3 regions of the Lysinibacillus sp. JNUCC 51 genome follow, and region 3 is predicted to be linked to each of the others. Evidence: riboswitches for the same ligand, from Rfam matches in the RefSeq annotation. Region 3 holds a riboswitch; each other region holds the start of a gene.
The links. Region 3 has a riboswitch for thiamine pyrophosphate ahead of thiT (energy-coupled thiamine transporter ThiT). Riboswitches for the same ligand answer to the same signal wherever they lie in the genome.
Positions count from the first base shown of each region.

Region 1 (7,323 bases), 1.8 Mb from region 3:
GAAACAGGACGCGGTAAAATCATAGTACGTGCGCAAGCAGTCATTGAGCCAATTAAAGGTGGTAAAGAGCAAATTGTTATTACGGAATTACCGTATGACGTTAATAAAGCAAATCTTGTGAAGAAAATCGATGAGCAACGTGTAGATAAACGACTTGAAGGAATTGCGGAAATTCGTGATGAATCGGATCGTACAGGCCTACGTGTTGTCATTGAACTGAAAAAAGAGGTTCCTGGCCAAGGAATATTAAACTATTTGTTCAAAACAACTGATTTACAAGTAGCTTATAATTTTAATATGATTGCTATCCATAATCGTCGTCCGACAATGATGACATTGCCATTGTTACTGGATTCTTATATAGCCCATCAAAAGGAAGTCGTGACGAACCGCTCCATTTACGATTTGCAAAAAGCTAAAGATCGTTCGCATATTGTTGATGGTTTGATCAAGGCACTGTCCATCTTAGATGAAGTCATTGCAACAATTCGTTCTTCTAATGATAAACGAGATGCGAAAACGAATTTACAGGTGAAGTTTGACTTTACAGAAGTACAATCAGAGGCAATCGTTAGTTTACAATTATACCGTTTAACAAATACGGATATTACAGAATTACGTGCTGAACAGGAAGAGTTAAATAAATTGATTGCTAAGCTTGAAGGTATTCTTAATAGTGAAGCAAAACTTGTTCGTGTTATTAAACAAGAACTACTCGACATTAAAAAGCGCTTTGCGGAGCCACGTCGTTCAAAAATCGAACAAGAAATTGAAGAAATCAAAATTACGTTAGATGTCCTTGTCCCAAGTGAAGAGGTTGTAGTGACTGTCACAAAGGATGGCTATATTAAGCGTACATCTACACGTTCACATGCAGCTTCGAATGGTCAGGATTTTGCGATGAAGGATTCCGACTATTTATTATATGAAGCCAATTTAAATACACAGCATCATCTTCTGCTGTTCACAAATCGAGGCAATTATATTTATCAGCCTGTTCATGAACTACCTGATATTCGTTGGAAGGATCTTGGGCAGCATATTTCAAGTATTGTGCCGACTGGGGAAGATGAATCTATTATAGCTGTATATGGATTTGAGACATTCGAACAGGCCAATACGTATATTTTAACGGCTACGAAAGATGGACAAATCAAACGTTCACCTTTAGCGGATTACGCTGTTACACGTTATTCGAAGCCAATAAAAACGATGAATGTTAAGTCAGGCGATGAAATGATATTTGCAGGTATTGTGACAGACAATGCAGAATTAATGTTAACGACAGATACTGCCTATGCTATTCGTTTCCCAATGGAGGAATTACCGGTAACTGGCGTAAAAACAGGTGGCGTCAAAGGGATTACACTGAAAGACGGAGAAGCATTAGTCGGCGTCAATGTTTTACCGCCAAACGACACGGCATATGTTGCGATTGTGACGCATCGCGGTGCTGTGAAGAAAATGAATGTTGCCGAGGTAGAGATGACGAGTCGTGCAAAACGCGGCTTAAAAGTGTTAACAGAATTAAAAGCGAACCCACATCGTATCGTAGCTGTAGTTAAGGTAACTGATGAGGAACAGTTAATGATTGAAACGGAAAAAGGTATGCAAGAGATCCTTGATGTGCAAGCATTAACTCGAGCAGATCGCCATTCAAATGGCTCCTTTAAAGTGGATATATCTACAGACGGTGCCATTTCAAATGTCTTTGCGGTCAAAAAAGAAGAGAAATAACATTAATAGCCCATGCTCCTTTGAGCACTGGGCTATTTTCAGTTATATGGAAACCGATGAGCTTGGTGCTAGTGTAATATTACAATCTAAGAAGGGGGATTGTAATGTTACAAATTCCCGAACTTAAATAAAACAATAAAGTCGTTAGAAAATCTAAGTTTTATTACATAATATCGACCGATTTCCGAAATAGGTGGAAAAACAACCTTTAAGATGAAACAGGTACTTTTCTTTCATTCTGTTCACTAACTTTAGCGTATAGCGATTTTGTTATTATGTAGTACAAAAATGTACCAGTTAATCCGAGAATAAGGAGTAGTCCGCTCATATATATGGGGCGAATCCACTCTCCAATAATGATTAATAACGAAGATATAATCATTGCTCCGTACATAGTCAAGCTATTAAAAGCCATATAGGTGCTACGAGCGTTTGATGGGGCAAGTTCTCCTATCATCGCCTGTTTAATAGGGATATACATCAACTCACCAATTGTTCCAATAAACATGGCGATAAAAAGAAACAACAGGTTATTTGAAGAAGCAAAACACTAAAACATATTGAAAAAATTAGCATTCCTGTAACAAGAGTCCAGCGATCACTGCATTTTTTAAATAAGAATAATACAACACTTGATAAGAGAACTACAAGAATAGTATTCTCTGTTCGGAGAAAACCAAGCATTTTTGTGCCGTCCACGATGAAATCAATACCAAACAATGAAGCTGATTGCTGGGGTATATCTTTATCAAGACGAATCCCAATATAGTTCGATAAAGACTGTTCCAAGGTAAAGATCAAGATTGCTCCTAAAATATAAAACATAAACAGCTTATCTTTTAAAACGGTTGAATAGGTTTGAAACATCTCTACTAGTGAAAATTCTTTCTTATGAGTAGAAGAAGTCTTAGATGAAGGTTCTGGTAAGTAGGTTTCTGTGATAAAGAATATGGTCATGAATACAGATAGCAATGAAATTAGTGAAATCCCAATAAATAGCTCAAATAAGTAGTTTTTAAAAAGAAATGCGCCAATGATTCCTCCAATTGCAGTTGATAAATTCCCCAACCAGTAGCTAATTGTAAATACAAGCTTTCTCGACTCGGAATTAGTAACATCAATAATCATAGCTTGTGCGGCTGGCTGAAACATTCCTCCACAAAACATATTGATGATAAAGAATGCGGCAGAAATATATGGAAGGTTAAACCAAGGTGAATTACAAAGTGCTATAAACAGATACGAAAGCAATATACCAATTTAAGCATAAATCATTATTTTTTTTCGCCCAATTTTATCTGAAATATGCCCTCCGATAAATCCTCCAATGCCCCCGCTAATCACTATTATTATAAGAATAATACCCGTTTTAGTAGCTCCGATATTTTGAGTAAAATAAATTGCCAGAAAAGGTATAACAGCCATAGAAATAAGGCCGCCTAGAAATTGCATGACTAGGCGAAGTTTGATGTTGGGATGGATATCTCTCAATTTCATATAAATCACTCCTCGTATAATAAGTAAGCGCTTTTCCGATAAAGGAAGTGGTGGTCTCATTTACTCTTTTTATGTTTTCCTAATTGAGGCCTGCATAGCTAGGGGAGTCAAAAAGGAAATCATCCAAACTATTTTTCATGTGGAAAAAAATATTGTCTATAGATGCCGCCCAGTTTTTTGAGGTTCCTAATTTTATTGGGTACATGAGAAGGATGGAAAAGGCTTATGAATTAGAGATAGGTCCAAATAATCTTAGGGCTTGTCTCGTTATATCCTTCCACACCCTGTTTGTATACTCATCGATAAACGTTAAACGCATTCCGTTTAAAATGGATAGGTATGACTAAGTAATTAATGAAGGTGACTCTTCATAAAAGTAACCAAGCCTTTGACCTGCTTCAATAACCGGATAAATACAGTCTATGAATAATTTAACAAAATCATCTAGTTCTTTAAAAAGCTTTGGAAATCGTTCAGGTCTTGCAAGAACCTGTTGAATTAATCGTAGGTATTCACTTCTCGTTGCAAAAAGTTGCACATGACAATCTATCATTTTCTTAATTATTTCAAGAGGCTCACCTGTAAAGCGTTCTTCTATTTCAATAAAATATGGTTTGATTTCCTCCAAGGGTTCCAATATTGCCGCTTCATAAAGTTCTTCTTTTGAATTAAAATACGTAAATACGGTGCCAAAGCTAACTCCTGCTGCCTTAGCAATTTCGGCCACTTTTGTCATTTTCACTATATAATTTAATTGCGGCATTTAAAATTGTAGATCTTTTTCTTTTCTTTTTTTCATCATTAGTAAGTATCGAATTCATTTTGTTACTCCTTTCATAATAAATGATTGATTAATCAATCAAGTTTTATTGTAATTTGTTTCCATTGTCAATATAATAAAGGGTTTTTTTCTATATTTACAGGTAGTTAAAATATTTATGGCGCTTTCAGTAAATCGAGCCTTGTCATTTCCGGATAGGTATGGGTATAATAATCACGAAAAGTTCATATGGAAAGAATGTAGGGGGGCTGGTGTTGCCAGCTGAGATTGTGTCCGATAGACGCTGACCCTTTGAACCTGATTTGGCTCGTACCAGCGTAGGGAACATCTATTCAAAAAGTAAAAGTTTTTGATATTGTTTGCAAAACGTCTGGGAAGAATCCTAGGCGTTTTTTATGTTTTCAGACTTCGCTTTCTTCTGGTAAAAACATTCATCATTCATAAACACTTTCACATTACTTACTTGGAGGATTCAGCATGAAAAAATGGTTATTCATCCTGATGGCTGTACTTTTAACTTTAGTGGGCTGTAGCGAAAAAGAGGTTAAAAAGGATGCTAAAGGATTAACGAAAGTGTCAGTCGTTCTTGATTGGACACCGAACACAAATCATACAGGTTTATATGTAGCGAAAAAACTTGGCTACTTTAAGGAACAGGGCTTAGATGTTGATATTTTATTACCTGGCGAAACGGGAGCCGATCAGCTTGTGGCGTCTGGCAAGGCTCAGTTTGGAGTAAGTTATCAGGAAGGGATTACACAGGCACGTGTGCAGGATGTACCTTTAGTATCGATCGCAGCGATTATTCAACATAATACTTCTGGCTTCGCATCCACTGCATCAAAAGGCATTACGTCACCAAAGGATTTTGAAGGTAAAACATACGGTGGCTGGGGTGCACCACTTGAAAAGGCTGTACTACAATCACTAATGCAAACAAAAAATGCAGATATTAATAAGTTAGATATTGTCAATGCGGGAGATTTAGATTTCTTCACAATGATGAAAAAAGATATTGATTTTGCGTGGATTTATTATGCATGGACAGGTATTGAAGCAGAATTGCGTGGCGAAAAACTAAACATGCTATATTTAACAGATTATAGCGATCAGTTAGATTATTACACACCTGTACTTGCTACAAATGAAAAAATGATTAAGGATGATCCTGAGACGGTAAAAGCATTTGTCGCTGCTGCAGCAAAGGGTTATGAATATGCGATAAATCATCCAAAAGAAGCAGCTGATATTTTACTTGAAGCGGTACCTGATTTAGATAAGAACCTTGTCCATAAAAGTCAGGAATGGCTAGCAGATAAGTATCAAGACGACGCTGCACAATGGGGCGAGCAAAAGCTATCTGTTTGGGAAAACTACGCGAAATGGATGACAGATAACAAAGTTTTAGAGGGCGAATTTAACGCAAAACAAGCATTTACAAACGACTTTTTACCGAAAAAGGAGACGAAGTAGTATGGCAAACTCATTAATTAGTGTACAAATTATCCCGAAAACTGAAAAATATGAAGATGTTATCCCGTATGTCGATGCAGCGATTGCTGTTATAGACGCATCAGGGGTGAAATATGAAGTTCATCCGTTAGAAACGACAATGGAGGGCGAGCTATCGACTTTACTACAAATCATTGAAAAAATGAATGACAAGATGATTGAGCTTGGCGCTATCAATGTCATTACGCAAGTGAAAATTTTATATAAGCCATCAGGTATTACAATGGATACGCTAACGGAGAAATACCAGTGATGAAGCAAGCTGTTAAACAAGGAAGGACGATAATTTTTATCGCCTTCCTCTTATTCATATGGGAACTTATTGTCCGTTTTGCAGACGTGCCACATTGGCTATTGCCTACACCAAGTTCCATTTTGAAAGAAGGCTTTCAATCGTATGAGACGTTTGTGCCACATGCTTTAGCGACTATTCAATTAGCACTTCTAGGTCTTGCCATCGGAATATTATGTGGGCTAACGGTTGCCGTGCTATTACATCGTTTTACATTTGTGCGAGAGCTGTTTTATCCTATTCTCATTATGTCACAAAATGTCCCTGTGCTCGTCCTAGCACCGCTCTTAATCATTTGGTTTGGCTTTGGTTTATTGCCAAAGCTTATTATTATTTGTCTTGTGTGCTTTTTCCCAATTGTTATTTCGGCAATGGATGGCTTTCGTCAAACTTCGCCTGAACTCAAGCATTATTTTGAAATGATTGGGGCTACGAAAGCACAAACCTTTTGGAAGCTAGAATGGCCCTATGCGTACCCGGCGATTTTTTCAGGCATTAAGATTGCCGCAACGTATAGCGTTATGGGAGCTGTAATTGCGGAATGGTTGGGTGCGAAAAAGGGGATTGGTGTCTATATGACATTAGCACAATCTTCATTTCGAACAGATCGAGTGTTTGTAGCGATATTTGCCATCGTATTTTTAAGTTTATTATTATTTAGTGCTATTCAATTATTAGAAAAACTTGTTGTGAAGGGGAGAGGACGCCATGTTAAGCATTCAAAACATTGATAAATCCTTTGATGCTCTTCCGGTTATTCGCAATTTATCTTTTGAGGTGAAGGACGGGGAATTTGTTGCGATTATCGGTCCGTCAGGTAGTGGAAAAAGTACACTCTTTCAATTAATTGGTGGTGTTACTTCTATTGATAAGGGCGTTATTTTATTAAACGATACAGATATCCAGCAAAAAAGAGGGACGATTGGCTATATGCCTCAGCAGCCCTGCTTACTACCGTGGCGTACGATATTAGAAAACGTCGCGATTGTCGAGGAGCTTCATCGAAAACCAAATGTTGAACTTGCCAAGGAATGGTTAGATAAAGTAGGGCTCGCAGCGTTTGAACATGCGTATCCTAATGAGCTGTCGGGCGGTATGCAACAGCGGGTATCGTTTATTCGCGCAATTGTCAGTAATAAGCCCATTTTATGCTTAGATGAACCGTTTTCTGCACTGGATGAGTTTACAAGGCTTGAAATGCAGGCGTGGCTATTATCGATATGGGAGAAAGATCGAAAATCTATATTGTTCGTTACACATAGTATTGAGGAAGCTCTCTTTTTAGCTGATCGAATTATCGTACTCACGAAACGTCCGGCGACGGTTAAAAAGGAAATGATAGTACCTTTTGCAAGGCCACGACAAGAAGAAATTCGCCATTCCGCTACATTTACGGCTTTGAAGCAACAGTTGTTCACGTATTTAAAAGAAGAAAAGGATGAGGCGAATGTTGATTGATGCACATATTCATTTAGATCAGTATAAGGAACAAGACATACCAACT
Region 1 is NZ_CP065545.1:4,910,475-4,917,797, forward strand. Features, by position in the region: gene parC (DNA topoisomerase IV subunit A) at 1-1,737, shown strand, start outside; gene JNUCC51_RS23785 (hypothetical protein) at 1,946-2,245, opposite strand; gene JNUCC51_RS23790 (MFS transporter) at 2,218-2,988, opposite strand; gene JNUCC51_RS23795 (hypothetical protein) at 2,998-3,234, opposite strand; gene JNUCC51_RS23800 (TetR/AcrR family transcriptional regulator) at 3,578-3,997, opposite strand; TPP riboswitch at 4,247-4,356, shown strand; gene JNUCC51_RS23805 (ABC transporter substrate-binding protein) at 4,493-5,488, shown strand; gene JNUCC51_RS23810 (thiamine-binding protein) at 5,490-5,780, shown strand; gene JNUCC51_RS23815 (ABC transporter permease) at 5,780-6,550, shown strand; gene JNUCC51_RS23820 (ABC transporter ATP-binding protein) at 6,528-7,277, shown strand; gene JNUCC51_RS23825 (TatD family hydrolase) at 7,267-7,323, shown strand, end outside.
Region 1: linked by a shared signal. The riboswitch ahead of JNUCC51_RS23805 (ABC transporter substrate-binding protein) and the one ahead of thiT (energy-coupled thiamine transporter ThiT) in region 3 are both predicted to bind thiamine pyrophosphate.

Region 2 (7,323 bases), 890 kb from region 3:
CAATCTGAGGATACAGAAGAAACCAATTATCGAATGATTGATTTATCCGATCAAATTGATACTATTACAACGCTTTCAAATGAAATGGACGAGCTGTCGAATAAAACGAAAGCAACCACAGACAAAGGAATGAAAGAAGTCGAAAGCTTACGTGAACGTAATTCAGAAACGAATGTAATGAATGGACGTATTCAGCAGCAAATGGAATCATTGGCGTCTAATATTGCCAATATCAATCAAATTATAGCGTCTATTCAGGGTATTACTGAGCAAACAAATCTATTAGCCTTAAATGCAAGCATAGAAGCTGCTCGTGCTGGTGAACATGGTAAAGGTTTTGCAGTTGTCGCTGAGGAGGTACGAAAGCTAGCAGAGCAATCCAGGAATGAAACAGAGGTTATTAAACAAACGGTAGACAGCATTCTTAAAAATTCTCAGCAAACAGTTGCTGTCATTGCCTCAAACGCGGGCTTAATACAAGCTCAAAATGAGTCAGTACAAAGCACAGAGGTTGCATTTAAAGAAAATAGTGAGCTTTCTAGTTCTATTGCAACGTCAATTAGTGAGTTAATGATTAAACTTTCTCATATGTTAGAGCATAAAAATCAAGCGATTATGGCAATCCAAAGTATTTCTGCTATTTCTGAGGAGACTGCTGCATCTGCAGAACAGGTAAGTGCATCTTCTATTGACCAACAAGCGGAACTACAAAAGGTTGCAGAGTCCATCAATAATATGAACGAAATTTCAAAAGAATTACAAGAGGTCATTAATCGCTTTAAACTTGCTTAATGGAATTATATGAAAGACTGCGTCAATATTTTTGAGGTAGTCTTTCTTTTTTTATGGTAAAAGAATGGCTATGAGTTAACTATGAAGTACATTGACCGAGCATAAAAACAGCACTACTATAGGAGAGGGAGGGGGGACATCGCTATGGTGTATCTCGGTATGATATTTTTTCAAATTGTAGCTCCGATTTTAGTGCTTCTAGTGCTTGGTGCAGTTTTACAAAAGAAATTCCGCTTTAATTTAAAGGCATTATCTCAACTTATTACATATTGCTTCATGCCAGCAGCTGTTTTTGTGAATTTATATGAAACGAGTATAGAGCTGTCTGTGCTTGGGGAAGTTGCGTTATTTATTCTACTCTTTATCGGAAGCCAAATGGTGCTTAGTCACTTTCTAGTAAAGGGACTCGGTTTAGAAAAAACAGAGGCGGCAGTGTTTAAAAATAGTGTTGTCCTAATTAATTCAGGTAACTATGGTATTCCGGTGGCACAAATGATTTTCGTGACCCAGCCGATTGGAGTAGCGATTCAGGTCATTCTCGTTATATTTCAAAATATGACGACCTATACTTACGGCTTGTACAATTTAATTTCTTCAACAAAATCGGGCATGTCTATTTTGAAAGACTTCCTCAAAATGCCTATAATTCATGCACTTATTATTGGTGTTGCCATGAACTATTTTAATATCGCTATTCCGCAGTTTGTAAAAATTCCAATAGACCATGTGGCAGATGGCTTTATCGCTGTTGCATTAATAACTTTAGGGGCGCAACTATCACAGCTTGAAATCAAATCCATGTTTAATAAGCTTGTATTCATTAGTTGTTTTACACGACTAATCATAGGGCCAGCTGTAGCATTGTTAATCATTTTTGCGCTTGGTCTTGATGGTGTCGTGGCACAATCACTTTTTATAGCTAGTTCGTTCCCGACATCAAGAAATAGCTCTAGTCTGGCATTAGAATATGACGTAGAATCGGCAACTGCTGCACAAACTGTTTTGTTTTCAACGATTGTGAGCTGTATTACAGTGACGATTGTGATTTACGTAGCGGAGCTGTTGTTCACCTAACTGCTGGGTGTTATTCGGAATAAGATAGGGTGACAGCCCATCTTGAGTAAGTGGCTATCCTTCTGATATTTTAAAATAGGCTAATCATTAAAAAGTTAGGGATCATATGTTTAAAAACGTATTTAATGTAAATAGTTTGATTGGAGTGGAGGATGGGTGACTCCTTGGGGATTAGCGAATAGAGGAACGAAGGCTAAAATCATCACGTCCTGTGATAACGCCTTCGTGACCAACATCGTGTTGGCCCGAGACTCTGGAGCGAAGCGAAGCGGCTCATCGGACGCCCCCAGGAAGCTCTGCTCTGCGCGAAAGCGAAGCGACAGCAACAAAGCGCCCAGCCGGAACGGAAATCAACCACACGTTTTAATGATAAGCCAAAAATAATCAAATGAAGCTTCCATCTCTTAGCAATATCTGCTACACTATCATCAAACTTAATAGTATTAACTAGGGGAGTCTGATGAGTCAGGCTGAGAGGGAAACGCATAGAGGTTTCTTGACCCTTTGGACCTGATCTGGCTCATACCAGCGTGGGAAAGTTAACCATTATTGCAACCATGTTATTTGCAATAACTATACCTTTACATTCTTAGCCGGATCCAAATTTTTTTTTGGATTCGGCTTTTGTCTTCATTCAGCGAAAGAGTCCTATCTTTGAAGGTGATGAGATGAATGTGGTTAAGATTCCTTATCAGTGGGTGCCAAACACCTGCTGAAAATAGAGGAACTCAGTCTAAGAACGCCAAGTCCTGTGGCAACGACTGAGTGACCAACATCATGCTGCTGACGCTATGCTTTCGCGCAAAAAACATCTGTTGGCCTAAAGCCTCCGGCGGATGTCACGGATTTTCAAAGGAATGAAATGTGCGGGCACAATTACGCCAAGGCGAAATTGATTTTCTGTTGGGGTGAGCTAGATTCGGTCCTTGTATAAATGTAAAAGGGAGCGAAGTAGTTTATGACAACAGTTAGCGACAAGAATATTACGATTATGTCAAGTTTTGAAGGAAGTAAAAAAGTTTATGTAGAAGGTTCTCGACCAGATATTTTAGTGCCAATGCGTGAAATTGGTCTAAGTCCAACGACAGGAAGCTTCGGTGAAGAGGAAAATGCGCCAGTACGTGTTTATGATACGAGTGGCCCGTACACTGATCCTGCTTATAAAGTGGATATTACGAAAGGATTGCCAGCTTTACGTAGTGCATGGATCAAAGAACGCGGTGACGTTGAAGAATACGAAGGTCGAACTATCAAGCCAGAAGATAATGGATTCCGCAAAGCGGATGATCCACGAATGAATGAAAATGTTTTTCCGGATTTATCTAGAAAGCCTTTGCGTGCGAAGAAAGGTAAAAATGTAACACAGCTTCACTATGCACGAAAGGGAATTATTACTCCAGAAATGGAATTTGTGGCGATTCGTGAAAATATGGATCCAGAATTTGTGCGTTCAGAGATCGCGGCAGGACGTGCTATTTTGCCATCAAATATTAATCACCCTGAGGCTGAGCCAATGATTATTGGACGTAACTTCCACGTGAAAATTAACGCCAATATTGGAAATTCAGCGGTGTCATCCTCTATTGCAGAAGAGGTAGAGAAAATGACGTGGGCTACACGCTGGGGTGCTGATAACATTATGGATTTATCTACTGGTAAGCATATTCATACGACACGTGAATGGATTATCCGTAATGCCGCGGTGCCAGTAGGGACAGTGCCGATTTATCAAGCGCTAGAAAAAGTAAATGGTGTGGCAGAGGATTTAACGTGGGAGGTGTATCGTGATACGTTAATCGAACAGGCTGAGCAAGGTGTTGATTACTTCACGATTCATGCAGGGGTATTGCTACGCTATGTGCCATTAACGGCTAATCGTGTAACAGGCATAGTGTCTCGTGGGGGCTCGATTATGGCGCAGTGGTGTTTATATCACCATCAAGAGAGCTTCTTATATACTCATTTTGAGGAAATCTGCGAAATTATGAAAACCTATGATGTTGCCTTCTCTTTAGGTGATGGTTTACGTCCGGGTTCAATAGCAGATGCAAATGATGAGGCTCAATTTGCAGAGTTGGAAACGCTAGGGGAATTAACGCAAATTGCCTGGAAGCATGATGTACAGGTGATGGTAGAAGGACCAGGGCATGTACCGATGCATCTTATTAAAGAGAATATGGACAAGCAGTTAGAGGTGTGTAAGGAAGCTCCTTTCTATACTTTAGGGCCACTGACAACAGATATTGCTCCTGGCTATGACCATATTACATCGGCAATTGGTGCTGCGATGATAGGTTGGTTTGGTACGGCAATGCTATGTTATGTGACGCCTAAAGAGCATCTAGGCTTACCAAATCGTGAGGATGTTCGTGTAGGAGTTATTACGTATAAAATTGCTGCACACGCTGCAGATTTAGCGAAAGGGCATCCGGGAGCACAGCAGCGTGACGATGCACTCTCTAAGGCGCGCTTTGAATTCCGCTGGCGCGATCAATTCAATCTTTCGTTAGATCCAGAGCGTGCAGTCGAATACCATGATGAAACGCTGCCTGCAGAAGGGGCAAAAACTGCGCACTTCTGTTCAATGTGTGGACCTAAGTTTTGTAGTATGAGAATCTCGCAGGATATCCGTAATTATGCAAAAGATCAAGACCTAAATACGACTGAAGCGATCCACAAAGGTATGCAGGAAAAGGCTGAGGAATTTAAAAAGGCAGGCAGTCAAATTTATCAATAATTATCAAAGGGCTTGTGTCTATCAAATTAGGCACAAGCTTTTTTGTCGTTAAGATAAAAAAGCTCCATGTGAAGTTGTGCCCTTCACATGGAGTAGAAAGTTGGATTTGGATATCAATAATAGTGGAAAATTAGACGTTAGTTGGTTGTTTTACGTATGGGTTTGAAAGATCTACGCCTTCTAATGAAAGACCCATAGCTTTTGCTACCCCTTCACCATATGCTGGATCAGCTAAATAGCAGTGAAGGATATGACGACGTTTGATGAACTCTTCAACTGACGCCATATCATTAGCAGTATTTTCGAATAGGCGTTGTTGCTCTTCGGCAGTCATTAGGCGGAATAATTTACCTGGTTGCTCGAAGTAGTTGTTGTCGTCTTCACGGAAGTCGTGGATACCAGCATTACCGTCAATACGTAATTCAGGCTCTTTGTAGTCTAGATTATGCTCCCATTCACCATAGCTATTTGGTTCATAGCCTAAAGTTGAACCAAGGTTGCCATCGAAACGCATAGCACCATCGCGGTGGAACGTACGGAATGGGCATTTTGGTGCGTTTACAGGAAGCATGTAGTGGTTCACACCTAAACGGTAGCGTTGTGCATCCGCATATGCAAAGATACGACCCTGTAACATTTTGTCTGGCGAGAAGCTGATACCAGGGATAATGTTAGAAGGGGCAAATGCAGCTTGCTCAACTTCAGCAAAGTAGTTGTCCGGGTTTTTATTTAACTCGAATTCACCCACAGGAATTAATGGGAAGTCTTTTTTATACCATACTTTTGTTAGATCAAATGGGTTATATGGTAATTTACGAGCTTGCTCCTCTGTCATTACTTGAATGTACATTTTCCATTTAGGGAAATCGCCTTTATCAATTGCATCATATAGATCGCGTTGTGAAGATTCGCGGTCGTTACCGATTACTTCATTAGCCTCAGCGCCAGTTAAGTTTTTAATGCCTTGCTCTGTGCGGAAGTGGAATTTAACCCATACACGCTCATTTTCAGCATTAATAAAGCTATAAGTATGAGAACCGAAACCATGCATATTGCGGTATCCAGCCGGAATACCACGGTCAGACATAACGATAGTTACTTGGTGAAGTGCCTCTGGTAATGAAGTCCAGAAATCCCAGTTTGAATTAGCGTTTTTCATATTTGTACGTGGGTCACGTTTTACTACGTGGTTTAAATCTGTAAAGTGTAAAGGATCACGGAAGAAGAATACAGGTGTGTTGTTACCAACTAAATCCCAGTTACCTTCTTCAGTATAGAACTTAAGTGCAAAGCCACGAATATCGCGCTCAGCATCTGCTGCACCACGCTCACCTGCAACTGTGGAGAAGCGTGCAAACATTTCAGTCTTTTTCCCAACTTCTGAGAAGATTTTTGCTTTTGTATATTTAGTAATATCATGCGTTACAGTGAAAGTACCGAATGCACCTGAACCTTTAGCGTGCATACGACGTTCAGGAATAACTTCACGGTTGAAGTTTGCTAATTTCTCAACTAGCCATACATCCTGAAGTAATAGAGGACCACGAGGACCTGCTGACATTGAATCATGGTTGCTTACTACTGGAGCGCCACCTGCTGTTGTAAATCGACGGCTACGATTATTTTCGTTTGTCATATTAGTTTACCTCCTGAAGAAAAAATTGTGAGTCAAACTCTTCATCAATAACTATAACAAATACAAACTAGAATTGCTAGTAAATTATAATTATTATTGTTAAAGAATTTATATATTAAGATATAAACTATAAATATATGCTAGATTTAAAGGGCTTATGAATAACTTTTACCAAAAATCTAGCTTTTTTAAACCATTTTCGAGAATTACTTAAAAATAAGTTATGGAGAAGAGGGCAATCGAGAATAAAAGAAATTAAAATGAACTCTTTCGTTTATTTATTCTTATTGAAAATGGAATATGATAATTGAAAAAAGTAATTAATTACAGTAACAGTGAATCACTCTTTGGGAATCACCAGCTATCGTTGAGATTCCGAAAAGATAAAGCCTTCATCTACTATGCTTTCGCACAAGCTCCCAGCTGGAACGGAAATCACCCTCATGTTACGTTTTACGATAACGATGAGGGGTAATTCCGATGTGCTGTTTAAAAATTTTAATGAAGTAATTCGAATCATCGAAACCATTTAAATATGCAATTTCGCTAATAGCAAAATCTGTTTCTACAAGCATCTTTGTGGCATTTTGAATTCGGACCTGCTGTAGATAGCGTTTAAATGGCAAGCCTTGCTTCTTTGAAAAAATCGTACTTAAATAATTGGGGCTAATCCCTAATTTATGGGCAACGAAAGGTAAAGATAACCCGCTATCCTGAAATTGCTGGTCGATTATTTCTATGGCCAGCTCTACATAGTCAGCCCGTTTTTCTATTCGTGCCTCATTAGCTAATTCAATTAGTCTTTGTGTAAATGAGATGATGCCATTTAGAATGGTATAAAATATAGGATGCTCGATAATTAAATGAAAAAGCTGACGGTAATTTTGTTCAATAGCAGCTTTCTCATGTAATTTATACTTCAGCATAAAGCGCCGAATTTGCGCCAAAACACTCGTTAGATGAATACGTAAGTCATCTTGCTTGTAATAAACTCCTTCATTAGATAGTCGATATAAAAATGCTTTGACGGCTTCGATATTCCCGTCCTCTAAACTACTTATTAGTAATTGCTGCTCTTCAGGCG
Region 2 is NZ_CP065545.1:2,200,546-2,207,868, reverse strand. Features, by position in the region: gene JNUCC51_RS10615 (methyl-accepting chemotaxis protein) at 1-792, shown strand, start outside; gene JNUCC51_RS10610 (AEC family transporter) at 937-1,866, shown strand; TPP riboswitch at 2,306-2,420, shown strand; gene thiC (phosphomethylpyrimidine synthase ThiC) at 2,825-4,603, shown strand; gene JNUCC51_RS10600 (catalase) at 4,734-6,239, opposite strand; gene JNUCC51_RS10595 (response regulator transcription factor) at 6,686-7,323, opposite strand, start outside.
Region 2: linked by a shared signal. The riboswitch ahead of thiC (phosphomethylpyrimidine synthase ThiC) and the one ahead of thiT (energy-coupled thiamine transporter ThiT) in region 3 are both predicted to bind thiamine pyrophosphate.

Region 3 (7,323 bases):
ACTTTATTGTATGTAAAAAAAGATGCTGCTACAACTAAAACATCTCGTCTTGTTGTTACAGCATCCATAACATTATTTCACTTTTTGTTTTTGTTTTTTAGGCTTTTCCTCTAGCAATTCAAGGCTAGACGATTCAGCATCTTCTAAATGCTCTGTGTCTAATATATTAGTTAAATGTAGGCCACGTTTTTTTGCCTCACGTTCAATATGTGCTAGTGTTTCTTGCAGCACCTGTACACGAGCATATTTTTTATCGTCTCCTGGTATTAGAACCCATGGAGCACTTTTCTTATCGGTCTTCTCAAACATTTCATTGGCAGCTTCTATATACTGAGGTGTTTTTTCACGATTTCGCCAGTCTTCATCTGTTAGCTTCCAAGACTTATATGGATCCTCTTCACGTTCATTAAAACGTTTAAGCTGCTCCTCATCAGATACTTGAAGCCAAAACTTAATAACAATATAATCTCCTGCTGTTAAAATCTTTTCAAAATTATTAATTTCTTCGTATGCACGAGACCACTCTTCATTCGTTGCAAATCCTTCAATACGCTCAACTAATACACGACCATACCATGAGCGATCAAAAATAGCGATTTGCCCATGTTGTGGCAGCTTTCGCCAAAAACGTTGTAAATAATTGTAGCGTAGCTCATGAGGCTGAGGTGCTGAAATTGGATGTACGACATAGCCACGTGGATCAACACGTTCAATTAGACGCTTAATAGCGCCACCCTTACCTGCAGCATCCATACCTTCAAATACTAGAATTAGCCCAATTTTATTGTTTAATAAAAACTGTTGAGCATTTAACATTTCATATTGGAGTACTTTTAACTTCTTTTTATACAACTTCTTATCCAGTTTAACTGATAAATCTAGATCGTTTAAATTTTGAGTCATTAAAACTTCACTCCTTACATTTGAATATTCCCATTGTACTAAAGAAATATATGGATAACTATTCAAATGGTAAATTGTAGATATTTTTAACGAAACAACGCGATACATTGTTGAAAATTTCCGTTATAATGAAAATATAATATTACAGTCCTATACTTATTTGTCTTTTCCTTATACAATTTAACACGAAGGGAGAGAAATCATGCCTCGATTTTTTTTGATGACAATAACTTTTATTGTCTCACTCATCCTAACCTTTTCATCCTATTTCATGAAAATAAACGATCACTCTTTTTTAGAGATTTTAAATCGTTTTCCAGTTATATTTGCACCGTTTAATGTTAGTTATATGATTTGGATTGTAGTTTACATGTTACTTGGTTATTGGTTAGTCATTAATCTAAAAAAGACATCTATTAAACAGACTGTTCTCTTCAGTAGCATATGTATCATGCAGGCGTTAGCAATTGTTGTTTGGCATCACGAACTATTTATCATGTCAATTATCAGTACGTTTGTTTTAGTCATGTATTTGTTAAAGTTGTACAAAACGTACCCTCTCAGCAATAATTCACTTACAGGTCGTATTCCCTTTTCGGTTTATTTAGCATGGGTTACATTTAGCCTGATGACAAATGTAAGCTTTACGCTAACATCTTATCAATGGAATGGTCTTGGCCTTAGTGATCCACTTTGGGCAGTTATTTTACTGACGATTGGAGCAGCAATAGCGCTACATATTCGATTTCATTATTTTGATATTATCTATCCAAGTGTATTTATCTGGTCCTATATTGGGGTCGCATTACATAATGGTTTTGATGAGCTACTTGTGTCAACTGCAGCCTTATTTTTATGTGGAGTGTTACTTGTCGGTATATTATTTATTAAAAAAAATCCTGCCAACCAAAAATAAATTGGTTAGCAGGATTTTTAGCTTTTTATTGTTCATCTAGTGAAGTTAAAATAATTGGTTTGTCTTTAGTGACGATAATTGAATGCTCAATTTGAGCAACTAATGATTTGTCTGGCGTAACGAATGTCCAGCCATCACCAGCCTCTACAATATGCTCAGCTTTCGCTGAGATAAATGGCTCGACAGCAAGCACCATGCCTTCTTTCATAATTGTCGAATCCCATGCATCATAGTAATTTAAAATATGATTTGGCTCATCGTGTAAAGAACGACCTAAACCATGTCCTGTTAGGTTCATAATCACTGTTAAATCATTAGCATATGCTTCACGCTCAACAGCTTTACCGATTTGGTTTAATTTCGATCCAGCTTTTACTTTTGTCATCGCACGGTCGAAAGCACTTTTAGCTACGCGACAAAGCTTTTCTTTATCCTCATAGCCTTCACCAACTACAAATGAAATGCCAGTATCAGCAAAGTAGCCATTTAGTGACCCAGATACGTCTATATTTACGATATCGCCCTCTTCAATCACACGTGTACCCGGAATACCATGTGCAACTTCCTCATTTACACTAATACATGTGTATCCTGGGAAATCATATTCCCCTTTAGGTCCAGAAATAGCTCCTGCTTCAGCAAACATACGGCCTGCAATTTCATCTAGTTCAAGTGTTGTTACACCTGGTTTTGTAGCAGCTTTCATTTCCTCACGAATTTCAGCACAAATACGGCCGATTTTTTTAAAAGCTTCAATCTCTTCTTGCGTTTTTACAATCATTTTTAACGTCCCTTTCATCTAATGTCTACTATTTAATATAACATAACTTTCTATGCATAAAACGCCAAACGCTTTAAATATTATATGCCACCTTAAATTGTAAAGTGCTGAAAAACAAGCTACTCAGCAAAGCGTGGGGTTGATTTCCGTTCCGACTGGGCGCTTCATGGGGGCGTCCAATGAGCCGCTTCGCTTCGCTGAAGGGTCTCCGGGCCAACAGATGTTTTTTGCGCGAAAGTGAAGCGGCAGCAAAAGGGGTTCATCTGCGCGAAAGCGAAGCGGCGGCGGTAACAGCAACGATGTTGGTCACAAATGTGTTATCACAGGACGTGATGGTTTTAGTCTTCGTTCCTCTATCGCTGATCCCCAAGCAGTCGCCCAGCCTCCACTCTAATCAACTTATATACTACTTTTCAATCAACTGTCATCACTAAAGATGGATGTTTTAGTTTTAAATTTAATAATAATAAAACCCTCCACTCATGTGAAGGGCGTAATAGTTATGATTTTCGTTTCATTAATTGAGGTGCTGCCGTAAATAGCAGAACACCAACAATTGCTGTTAAAATCGTAGCTGGTAGCATATATGTTCCATTATAGATGATTGAATAAATCCACGCATTTTGATCGCCAGCATACTCTGAGAAAAATACAGCGCCCGCAATGGTATGAGCTGCATAACGTAAAAAGCCAGCTAATACCGTTCCTAAAATAATATAAAGCGCCATTTTCATTTTGTTTAAATCTTTGGCTGCATCTAGCACTGGTCGGCGAACAACAGCCGCCAAGCCTACTACTGTAAAGGCAACACCATAATCAAGTAATCCTTGTAGCCAATGTATAATATAGGCGCCAAACATTGTTTGCATAACACCAATAAGTAAACCCGTTGTCAGACCTGGAATAAGGCCCCAGCGGAATGCTATTAAAATTATTGGTACCATCACTAGACTAACAGAGCCACCTTGTGCCCATACTTTAAAGGAAACCTGATCTAGCACAAGGCCAATCGCTGCGAATATCGCAATCTCCACAAGCATTAAAAGTCTTTTATTGTCCATAAATATTCTCTCCTTTGTTCCGATGTAGGATACAAGAGCAGGAATAGAAATCAGCTAGCAAATATGTCCTTATTTGACATCCATAATGGTAAAAACGATGCCAGGACAGAGCCTCACATCGTAAAAGTGTCGGTTTCTATCCACATCCCTACGCAAGTGTTAACTTACAGGTTCGAAGAGTCAAAGCATTACGTGCCCAGTCTCAGCTGACATCATCAGCTCCCCTTGTGGTCGTTACATCTTAATTTATTTGAACAACCTCATTGTACGCAAACATTGTCATGATTACAACCTCTTCCAAATTTTTTTTGAAACTTTATCATTTTTCATGCGTAAATATTAAAAAAGGAGGTACTACTATGGAGAACCAAAAAATTTTATCTGCCTTTAGTTATCTCAGTATTTTATTCGCACCCTTTATTGTTCCATTAGTCGTTTACTTTGTCACAAAAGATAGCGACGTAAAGAGTCACTCTATCCGAGCACTTATTTCACATTTAATTCCAGTCGCATTCGGAATAATATTATTTGTAGTCTTTATTTTCTCAACTTTATCGTTCAACACCAATTTCGATCTAAATTCAGGTAGTAATAATTTTCTTATCATTTGGTTTGCTTCATTCGCAATTTACATTCTCATTTCATTAGGAGTAGTTATTTGGAATATTATTCAAGCTGTTCGCGTGATTCGATAAGTTTCATCTCAACTCACGTTGAACAGATAGTCTAAGGAGCTGTTATTTTGTGAAAGTATCTAAAGTTGTCAAAGTCGCCGTAAAATTAGCACCTATCGCTATCCCAATTGTAAAAAAAGTAATTGCTGCAAAGAAAGGAACTAATCCTAACATAACTAAAAAATGATAAAGAGGCGTATTTCCACACAATGGAAACACGCCTCCTTTTTTATTTTACTTCAAAATATGTTTGACTATGACCGTTCATTGCTTTTTCGACATGCAATACAGCGGGCATTGTAGCTTTTAACTCTGCAACGTGAGAAATAACTCCAATCATACGTCCAGAATCTTGTAAATCAATAAGCGTATCAATCGCCTTATTTAACGCTTCTTCATCGAGAGAACCAAAGCCCTCATCAATAAACATTGTCTCAATGCGAATATTACCTTGATAGCTTTGAATAACATCTGCCATCCCAAGGGCAAGACTTAAAGACGCATTAAACTTTTCTCCCCCTGATAATGTTTTCACATCTCGTAATTGATCCGTATAGGCATCATACACATCTAGTCCTAGCCCACTTTGCTTGGCATGCTTTTCTAAGCGATCTGAACGCCGCAGTTCAAACTGACCATTGGATAGATGATAAAGCCGGACATTTGCTGCATCTGTAATTTTATCTAAATAATTAATTTGAATATAACGCTCAAAGGACAGCTTTTTCTCATTCTGCCCATTTAGCATTGCATAAAGTTCCTTCACCCGTCCCGCTTCTTTTTCAAGTAAACGAATCTCCTGCTCGGTCCCCTCAACTTTTTCGATAAAGTCTGCACAAGCCTTCGCAAATCCTTCCATTTGTTGCAATACTTTAAAGGCTTCCTCATATGTGATACGAAGCATCTCTAACTTTTCTTCCATTGCCGTTAAATCTTGTTTCTCTTGCCCTTTAAGATGCTTCTCCCCCTCAGTAATTTGTACTCGTAATGAGTGGATTTGTAGTGCATAATCATTGCAAGCCTTCCGTAAAGCTTCTATTTGCTGCACGCTCCGCTTCCCTGTAGCAAATTCTTCATAGCTTTCAAAGCCTGCTTCCGTCATACTTACTGAAAATTGTTCCCGCTTTTCATCCATTTTCAGCTTTAATTCCTCAAAAGTCTGTTTCGCAATTTCTACGGTCATTCTAGCATTATTCGCTGCTTCCTTGGCAGATTGCAGATTTTGTTGACTGAGATTCCATGCTGCTTGTAATGCAACCTTTTGTGAACCTATATCAGTAATCGCCTGCTTCAATGCTTGTAGCGTCGTAAGATTTTCTGGAATATGCTTTTGCTGTTCTTCCACAATTGCTTGTTGTTTAGTCAATTCCTTCGTCTTCTCAGCTAAATATTGCTCTAGTTTTATTTGCTTTTCTTGTAGCTGCTCAATTCGTGTACGATGATCCTTTTGTTGCATACGTATATCAGACAATTGATTGCTCACTACTTTTAAGATTGTTATTTGTTGCTCTAAGTTTTGCAAGGAAGCTACAATTTGTGCTTGATTCGATTGATCAATCTCATTCTTCTCTAACTGTTCTAGCGCTTCTTGTAAAAGATGCTTTGTAGAATTCAAGAAAGCCTCTTTCTCTAAAAACTTGCGCTCATCAGTAGTAGCCTTTCCTCGTAAAGCTTCCACCTGTGCTAATTCGATCATCTCTAATTGCTCACGATGTGTTTCGAGATGCGTTGTACTACCACACACCGGGCAAGGCTCTCCATCCTTAAGTTGCTGCGCCAAAATACTTGCCTGACTCGCAATCCATTGCTGCTCCAGCTTTTTAAGAGCTTGCTTACTTTCTTGATGATGAACATTAGTAGTGGCTACATCCTGCTCAGCAGTTGCAACTGCTCTCGTGTATTTTTCGACTTGCGCTAGTAATGATACGTGTTCTTTTAGCTTCGGTAGCTGTTCTAAATAACTTTCATATGGCTCAAGTTGTTTTTCATATTGTTCAATTGTTTTTGCTAATTGCTGGACTTGTATTTGTCCTGTTTCTAAGATCTTACTATTATCGTCTACTGCTAGCTTTGCTGTTGCAACATATTGTTCAGCTATTTGCATTTGCTGCAGATTATTCTCATACGCTTCGAATGTCGGTAATAATGCTTGTAGCTGTAATTCCTGCTGTAGAACGTGTTGCCGTTCAGATTCTTTCGCCTCTTCAATGTTAAACTTTTCCTGCGCTATCTTTAACCGAGCTTCTGCGTTTTGCTGCTCGGCCATCGCTTGCTGGTAGGATTGTTCTTTCCGATTTTGCTCAGCACGTAAATCGATACATTGTTGCTCAAGTATGACAAGACGTTCTGCTTTTTCTGCTAATGCAATTTCACGTTCTTTTGCGCTATATATATCTTGTTCTTGTAACAATGCTTGTAGGCGATTCTGACGGTTAGTTTGCTCATCAAATTGCTCATTTAGTGTTTTTGCCATACTATAAAATTCTTGCTCTTTTTGATGATGCGCATACGCCTCTTTATAGCGTTGCTGTTCTAATTGTATACATTCTGTATAATAGGTCTGCTCCTCTTCCAGAGCCTTCTTCAACTGATGCATATTTTCAGTATTAGTAGTAATGCAAGTAAATAAAGTTGATGAACGTTGTGGTAAAGCCCCTGCAATTTGGCCAAGAAGATGCTCCTTTAATTGTTTAGCACGCAGTAAATCACTTTCCGCTTCTTTTCGTTTCGCATCAAGTCTTTTTGTCATCACACCAAAGCGATCTGTTTTAAAAATTTTGCGCAAAATAACTTCTTTATTCGTAGAATCTGAGGTTAACAGTTTGCGAAATTCACCTTGTGGTAGCATAACAATTTGACTAAACTGATCCTTGGTGAGGCCGATTATATCCTGTAGCTTTTTATCTACCTCAAGCGTTTGCTGTTTTTCTACAATACTATAATCAAGGGTGTCTCCTTTGATTTCAGCGAGTTCAATCTTCTTGCCAG
Region 3 is NZ_CP065545.1:3,092,255-3,099,577, reverse strand. Features, by position in the region: gene JNUCC51_RS14970 (polyphosphate kinase 2 family protein) at 73-903, opposite strand; gene JNUCC51_RS14965 (TspO-related membrane protein) at 1,106-1,819, shown strand; gene map (type I methionyl aminopeptidase) at 1,845-2,600, opposite strand; gene JNUCC51_RS14955 (hypothetical protein) at 2,780-3,034, shown strand; gene thiT (energy-coupled thiamine transporter ThiT) at 3,101-3,661, opposite strand; TPP riboswitch at 3,790-3,897, opposite strand; gene JNUCC51_RS14945 (magnetosome magnetite crystal formation protein family) at 4,021-4,356, shown strand; gene JNUCC51_RS24925 (hypothetical protein) at 4,406-4,522, shown strand; gene JNUCC51_RS14940 (SbcC/MukB-like Walker B domain-containing protein) at 4,565-7,323, opposite strand, start outside.